DNA from 2 places in the Paenibacillus sp. J22P169 genome. Region 2 is predicted to be linked to the other one. Evidence: riboswitches for the same ligand, from Rfam matches in the RefSeq annotation. Region 2 holds a riboswitch; the other holds the start of a gene.

Region 1 (4,218 bases), on a different contig from region 2:
AGCACCGAAATGAATCAATCTTGTGGCAAATTTACCTTGTGCTTTGCGCTTTTCTTTGTCTGATGATGAATGGCTCATGATTGCGAAGCTCCTTCCAGTTCGGCTTGCGCGGACTCAAGGGCATTCGACAAATCTGCAATCAAATCATCGATATGCTCAATCCCTACTGAGAAGCGAAGCAGACGGTCATCGACACCAATTTGCTGTCTAATTTCAAGCGGAATATCCGCGTGTGTTTGTACCGCTGGGTAAGTCATCAAGGATTCAACTCCGCCTAAACTTTCAGCAAAAGCAATCAGCTTGATATGACGAAGAATCGGTTCTACCAATCTTGCATCTTTAACCTTGAAGGAAAAAATTCCTGTATTTCCACTAGATTGCTTATTTTGAATCGCATAACCTGGATGAGACTCTAGCGCAGGGTAGTAAACATCTGAAATCAGACGGTGCTCTAGCAAGAAGTTCGCGATTGCTGTTGCATTCTGCTCATGACGTTCCATGCGAAGCGCAAGGGTTTTCATCCCTCTCATGAGGAGCCAGCTGTCTTGTGGTCCAAGCACAGCGCCAATGGAGTTATGAAGAATAGCCATTTGCTCAGAAAGCTCTTTCCCTTTTGTAACAATCAGACCCGCTAGCACGTCATTATGTCCACCCAAATATTTCGTCGCACTATGGATAACGATATCAGCACCTAGCTCAATTGGGCGTTGTAGATACGGCGTAAGCAACGTGTTATCAACGATCGAAACGATGCCCTTTTTACGGGCCCATGTACATACAAGCTCAAGATCTGTAATCATCATCAATGGGTTCGTTGGCGTTTCAATAACGAGACCCTTCGTATTAGACTGATACGCACCTTCTAGTGCATCCAAATCATTCGTATCTACATAGGTAGCAGTCACACCAAAACGGGACATGATTCTTTCTAATAAACGATACGTACCCCCATATAAATCCAAGGAAACAATCAAATGATCCCCTTGGCTGAAATATGCGAAAATCGTTTGCAATGCCGCCATGCCTGAAGAGCAAGCAAATCCTGCATCTCCGGATTCAAGCCCGGCAATGGCATCCTCTAACACTTTACGGGTCGGGCTCTTCGTACGTGCATAATCAAATCCTGTGCTCTGTCCAAGCTTAGGATGGCGAAACGCAGTTGCTTGATACACTGGAAAACTAACAGCACCTGTAACAGGTTCTTCAATTGAGCCAATTTGAGCGAGACGACTTTCGATTTTCAACAAGGGAATTTCCTCCTCAGGGGTATGGGTTCGAGTTTACAATTGCGAGCTTGCCAAGCTTTCATTAATGTTTACCGTCAACTCAAAAGGTGTTTCTTGATATACATAATAGTTCAGCCAGTTCGAGAACAGCAAATTCGCATGTGCTCTCCAAGTGTTGTAAGGCTGTCTACTTGGATCGTTGTTCGGGTAATAATTGTTCGGAATTTCGATTGGCAGCCCTTTGGCTACATCACGGTCATACTCCCATTTCAAGGAGCACGCATCATATTCCGAATGTCCTGTTACGAAAATATGCTTACCGTCGCGCGTTGCAACGATATAAACCCCTGAATCTTCGGATTCAGATAAAACTTCCAAATCCGGACATCGTTCAATATCTTCTCGGATAATGTCCGTATGGCGTGATTGTGGAACATTGAACACTTCGTCGAAACCGCGCAGCAGCTTCGTGTTCGGAACACTCACCGTATGCGGGAATACACCGAAAGTCTTCTTATCCAGCGCATATTTTCGTACACCGAAATGATGGTATAAGCCTGCTTGAGCAGCCCAACAAATGTGCAGTGTTGAGGTGACGTTACGCTTGCTCCATTCGAGGATCTGCGTTAGCTCCTCCCAGTAATTCACATCTTCGAAGTCCATTTGTTCTACGGGCGCACCAGTAATAATCATACCATCAAGCTTATCGTCTTTGATATCATCGAAGGTTTTGTAAAACATATCTAAATGTTCGAGAGATGTATTTTTGGAAGTGTGAGTTTTAGGATGTAATAGCACGAACTCCACTTGCAGTGGCGTGTTTCCGATCAAGCGCAACAACTGCGTCTCCGTCGTTTCTTTGGTCGGCATTAAGTTGAGCAGGGCAATGCGAAGTGGACGTATATCCTGGTGATACGCGACAGATTCGTCCATGGTGAAGATGTTCTCTTGGTTTAAAATTTCTTTGGCAGGCAGGTTGTCAGGAATCTTGATCGGCATCCTGTTCACTCCTCTTCTTTAATTTAGGTTAGGTACAAATATCTATTAAAATGCAAAAATGACCTTCTCTGGAATCAGAGAAAGGCCATGAAAAATCAAAGTCAATGTCCTTCTCTTATCTCCCAGATTCACTGTAAACAGCGTTTCCGCAAGAATTAGCACCGTGCTCCCCTTTGCTTGCAAAGGTTTGTCGGTTGCCGGGTGTCATAGGGCTAGTCCCTCCACCTACTCTTGATAAGAAAACGTAACGTATGCGATTAGCATTATCATACTATAAATTTAACGAAAGTCAAGATGGTTGGGCTAGTACGTTTGCCAAGACTAGTTAGAAATTTTGTAAAAGTAGCCAATCAATCCTTTGTATGATACAATTTGTATCAATTAAGACTGTTTAAGTTTTGCTGCTTAAGGTTATTAATAAGGACTAGCTTTTCACAGCAGATGTTTCTAAACGAAAAAGATTTTATAAGAAATGAGGGCTATTATGTCAACCCAAACATCGGATAATTTCTCTGCATTCGCTTCCTTACATCGCTATTTTGCCTTAATCGAAACCGACAAACCTACATTAGAGCAAGCCGAAATTGCTGTCTCACAGCTTCACCTCGTCTACGGGGCTGAAAGCGAAGATGATCTACTACAGCGCGGCGGACCCGAGATCATTCAAATGTACACAGACACCAAAAATAAAATTTTAAATGCCGCCAAGTAAGTTTTGGCGGTTTATTTTTTTGGAACAGACCTAGCCTTGCAACCATACCTTATCTAAACGGCAATTCCCCATGTTTCATGTAACTTTTTGGCTTGAAACGCGGTATATGAACGGGTATACTAGACAAGTATTCGACACGGACGGAAAAGGAGGGCATACGCTTGGACGGAGAACCGAGGAGTAGTACCTGCAAGGTCATCAGTAAACAATTTCTAAATGTAGGAATGAAGTCGGTTATTCCATCATCCAGAGCATTGCTCTTCTAGATGAACTAACCGGCTGATTCCATTCAAAGGGGTGGGCAGATGAAAACACGGTTGGTTCAAAATGGTATTTTTACGTTAGTTGAAGATGTGACCGCTGCGCTTACACCTCCAAGTCAAGGCTTCTATTGGATTGATGCGGGGATCGAGGATCTGGAATTACTTCAGCCTCTGTTCCATTTGCACGATTTGGCTGTAGAAGACTGTCTAAGTGAGGAAGAACAGCGTCCTAAAATAGAATTTTATGATTCTCATTATTTCATTGTTATTAACAGCATTAGGTTCGATGATGAAGAAATTTTCCTCCGCGCACTTAATTTATTCCTAAGCAAGCACGTGATCATAACCGTAACACGACAAAAAATTAATGAACTGCGCGCACTCAAGCCCTTCCTTTGGGAGGAAGAAGTGAACAGCGCTGATCGTTTCTTATATCATTTGGTCGATCTTGTTGTCGATAACTATGTGGCAGTCGGTGACCGAATTGAAGCGAAGATTGAGAAGCTGGAAGAAGACATTCTCATGGCGACGAAGAAGTCGCATTTGAATGAGATTATTGGTCTTCGATCCGAGATTCTATGGCTGAAAAAGATGCTCGTGCCTCAACGTGACGTCATCGGGACACTAGGTAAAAAAGAATTAAGACTCATCGATCATCAGCTCCAAAAGTATTTCGGCGACATCTATGAGAATGCCGTCAAAATCGTCGATACGTTCGATACACTCCGCGATCTCATGGGGAACTTACGAGAAGCTTATCAATCCAGCTTGGCGAACCGCGCGAATGATATCATGCGTGTGTTTACCGCGTTGACGACGATCTTCATGCCCTTGACCTTCATTACCGGTGTGTTCGGGATGAATTTCGATAATATTCTTGGCTTACATCTAACCCCTCATGGGGATGAAATCGTGCTAGCCTTTATGGGTGTGCTCGGCATCGCCATGTATGTGCTTTTCCGTAAGAAAGAATGGCTATGAGCCGATCAGATAGATTTGTATAGAGGGTGACTCCAAG
Region 2 (4,218 bases):
CAGCACGCACGACATCGGACGAGGGCTTAGATTTCAGGGCCGCCAGGTTTTCCCACATGTACTGCGGCCGGTTGAACGGCGCAAAATCTCCGACGATGATCTTCCTCGCGATATGTGGCTGTTCCAGGGCGGCCAGCAACACCGGCAAAGCCCCAATATCGGTCGCGTAAATCACCAGCTTCGAGCTGTCGATACCGGAAGCGCGGATATATTGTTCCAGCACCTGGGCATAGTCTTTCGGTGCGTAGGAAAAGCGATCGGCGCTCGGACGTGAGGATTGTCCGTAACCGGGCCAGTCAAACGCATGAACCTCATAATCGCTGGACAGAGATTCGGCAATCGGCTTCCATGAATACATCGACTCTGGGAAGCCGTGTAGGAACAACACCGTAGCCTTTGGATGGACAGGACGATAGACAAAATGACGAAGCTTGATATCCGAATTGACCTGCAACTCGTCAATCTCCATCTTTGGCGACGGTGCTAGGTCCAATTTTGCGGCTCCTGCCGCCTTTGTGGTGTCTAGGTTCATAAGATTTTTCCGCCTTTACCTGCATAATCTCGTGCATAGATGCTGCTTTGTCCACGATCGATGCGATGCTCTGTAAAGTTAGTGTTCATTGTGTTGTTCCCATCCTTCTAGTTAATGTATTTAAATATGATGTTCTGTCTTTTATCAAAAAATACGGATATCGTAAAATGCTTGCTTTTGTCACACCTAATTGCCTAATTGCAACATATCCTTTTTCGCGAATCAGATTCATCGATTGGTCATGATATGGAATGGGGTTTTCCCGTTAATCATGATCATCACTTGTTCGAAAAATTGAGTCTTGAAGGTTTTCAATCCGGACTAAGCTGGCGTACGATCCTCGTAGAGAACTTCCGAGCGCAGCAGTCCATCATTTCGATTTCGAAAGGATTGCGCATTTTTCTCAGCGGGACGTCGATCGTTTACTCAAGAATGAAGGCATCGTCTGGCATCGCAGCAAAATTGAGGCTGTCATCAACAATGCACGGGAAGGATCGCTGTGTTGAACGCGCACGTATCGAATTCAAGCGACCAGGGCTCTGACAATTTGCAAACGATTAGGATTTTCGCTGAACTAACGATGGACTATAGTTCAAGCACAACACAACGGCAGCCGGTATACGATCGGCTGCCGTTGTCCGTTAAATTAACGGGCAGAATAGTGCAATTAATGATAATGCTTAAATTTCTTGACATCAAAGGCCTTTATAGTATTATTGAAATAATTGAATATATGGAACTTTCTTATCAAGAGCAGGTGGAGGGACTAGCCCGATGAAACCCGGCAACCGACAAACCTTTGTTAAACAAAGGAATGCACGGTGCTAATTCTTGCGGAAACGCTTTGCAAAGCGAATCTGGGAGATAAGAGTGAGGATATGACTTCGAATGCTAATGACCTTTCTCTTATTATAGAGAAGGTCATTTTTTGCTTTCATGTACGGAATGAACATTGAAATAGGAGGAACAGGACAATATGCAGATTATGATTCTTAACAATAATACGATCGAACAGAAAGTTGAGTATAACCCGAATATTCATTCCCTTCATGTTGCTTTGCATGATTTGAAAGGTTCGGCTAATTTACAGAACTGCAGGATTACCCGAATAGAATGTTTTCGATTTGATCATGAGTTTAGAGAAAAGTTGCAGCTTCGAGAAGAGACAGATATTTGCGGGTTAATTGCGATTTCCACAAATATTGGATTAGTTGGTTTCAGGAAATTTGAGATTTCAACTAAAAGCCTAACAGGAGATTTGACGAAGTGGGCAACACTTTTCCAGCGAATAAAAGGTCTGACCTTGGTTGAAAGCATCAGCTACCCTCGATTAAAACAAGACGCATGGGGTCCTGTTAGAGTGGAATTAATTGAATCGGCATTAATGGATATAGTCGATAAAATCAACCTGGGCTTAAATGACAAAGAGTCAGGAGATTGGGATCGAGCATACTTATTTAATCATGCGCAAGAATATGTCTCTTTTTAATAACGCGTTTCTTGACGAGTACATTAATGATGCCTTTAAACTAATGGGCAGTTTTGCTAAGTAAATATTTTCCGATTCAAGCTACACCAGGAAACTGACGTATGAATTTTATTGAAATGAGGAACTAAAATGTCTGGCATCCCCTCGTATAGGGACTTCGTAATTCCGTTCCTTCAATTACTAAATGATCGAGGACTCTACACTACAGATGCAATAATAAATAATTTAGTTATTTTGTTTGTTCTATCGGAGGAAGATACGAAAGAATTGGTTAAGTGCGGAAGACAATATGCATATAGAAATCGAATGATTAATGCAAGAACTTTCCTATTAAGAAATGAATATATTCAGTATGATGGAGAGAAAAATTTATTCATTACTGATAGAGGAAGTCAGTTCTTAATGAGTCAGACATTCAACTAACGGATAACTTTAGTTAAATTAGCACAGGAGAAGTATAGTTTAACGAAAGGAGCATTTGCTGTTGCGACTGCTCCTATTTGTATTATTCAGGTAAAAGGAATTCATCTGTAAATAAGATTTATTACAATTGATAACGATTATAAAATTACATTTTATTGTAACCTATTGCTTCACTCGAACGACTAAATAATTGAAGTTAAATTCAAAAGAAGGATAAGGAGGGGATGAATTGTTTGAAGAAAAAAAATTTGAATACACGATTCCCAATGTTATTGGACAGGAAAATTTGCAAATTACAATCTCGCATATATATCGACAATATCATAAAGATGTATACAAATTTCTTGCCTGTTTCACTGGAAATAAGAACGATGCAGAAGACTTAACACAAGAAGTATTTATTCGGGTTCTAAAATCAATTACACGATACGACCGACGCTCTAATTTCAAAACTTGGGTTTTATCAATTGCTAAGCATGTTGCAATAGACCACTATCGGAGAAAAAAGTTCTTCGTGTTGTTCACAGATGATTTTTTTAAGAAACTAATTACAAAAGAAGATTTACCGCATGTAGTAGTTGAAAAAAAGGAGACCTTGGAAATCATACATAACGAATTGTCTAAATTGAAACAGAACCATAAAGCAGTAATCATACTTAGAGCCATCAATGAAATGTCAATAAAGGAGACCGCTGAAATATTAGATTGCAGTGAATCTAAGGTAAAAGTAGATTATCATCGTGCTTTGAATACGCTTAAAAATAAAATATTTTCAGTGTTGGGGGGCAACGGATTTGATAAATGAAGAAACCATTATTGAAGCACTTAAAAGTTCTCCTAATGTTAATGCTAGTCCTGATTTCATAAATAAAACTGAAATTGAATTAATTCAGAGAGCGAAAGAGATGACCGAAAGGAGAAGTACTGTAAGGACGTTTTCTTTTGTTTGTTCTGCTATCATAACGCTTTTCCTTATTGTTTGGGTTAGTTTTTATAATGGTCAACAAGTAATTAGTAAAACTGTGAGTGGTGGACTATCTCTCTTCAAGGGAGACGATGTCACCGCATTTAAAAACAAGCCACTCATCTATATCCTCCATAGTCATAATCAAGAATCTTTTTTACCAGAAATACCCAATGAAAAGGATTTGGAAAAAGCTAACTCCAAAGATGTAAATATAACCCTTGTTGGAAAATACCTTTCGACCAAACTTAATGAATTTGGTATAGATACGCTTCAGGACCAAACAGACTACACGACAACAACAAATTTCAGTTATGCAGACTCTTACAAATATTCAAGACAAGTATTACTTAACACTTTAAAAACTAACAATGAAATACGTATGGTATTTGACATTCATAGAGATTCACTAAAACGCGAAAAAACAACAGTTAATATGAATAATAAAGAAATAGCCCGCATTCAGTTTGTAATTGCGAAATCTCACCCGAATTATTATAAAAACTTGGAATTCGCCAATAAAATTAATAATAAACTAGAAAATTTATATCCTGGATTGTCAAAAGGTGTTCTAACAAAAGAAGCACCAGATGGAAGTTTTTCATATAACCAAGACTTATCTCCAAACTCAGTGTTTATGGAGATTGGAGGTCCAGAAAATAGTCTTGAGGAGGAATATAGAGCTGTGGACTTTTTAGCAAAAGTACTTGCAGATTTATACAATGAAATGAAATAAGATTAAAGTAACGAGAAAAAGATAGTTAATAACATTTGAAGGGCTGCCACGTGGCAGCCCTTCACTCCGCTAAC

What was found. A riboswitch is a leader RNA that binds a small molecule or an ion and turns the genes downstream of it on or off. The one in region 2 is predicted to bind S-adenosylmethionine.
Region 1: linked by a shared signal. The riboswitch ahead of metA (homoserine O-acetyltransferase MetA) and the one ahead of AC58QG_RS02900 (hypothetical protein) in region 2 are both predicted to bind S-adenosylmethionine.

The regions. Positions count from the first base shown of each region.
Region 1 covers NZ_JCAUAO010000007.1:103,016-107,233, reverse strand. Annotated here, with positions in the region: gene AC58QG_RS26425 (trans-sulfuration enzyme family protein) at 1-78, opposite strand, end outside; gene AC58QG_RS26420 (aminotransferase class I/II-fold pyridoxal phosphate-dependent enzyme) at 75-1,244, opposite strand; gene metA (homoserine O-acetyltransferase MetA) at 1,281-2,225, opposite strand; SAM riboswitch class I at 2,338-2,466, opposite strand; gene AC58QG_RS26410 (hypothetical protein) at 2,710-2,937, shown strand; gene corA (magnesium/cobalt transporter CorA) at 3,243-4,181, shown strand.
Region 2 covers NZ_JCAUAO010000001.1:577,025-581,242, reverse strand. Annotated here, with positions in the region: gene AC58QG_RS02910 (alpha/beta fold hydrolase) at 1-532, opposite strand, end outside; gene AC58QG_RS02905 (hypothetical protein) at 815-1,075, shown strand; SAM riboswitch class I at 1,274-1,403, shown strand; gene AC58QG_RS02900 (hypothetical protein) at 1,509-2,021, shown strand; gene AC58QG_RS02895 (winged helix-turn-helix domain-containing protein) at 2,151-2,444, shown strand; gene AC58QG_RS02890 (RNA polymerase sigma factor) at 2,674-3,249, shown strand; gene spoIIP (stage II sporulation protein P) at 3,239-4,144, shown strand.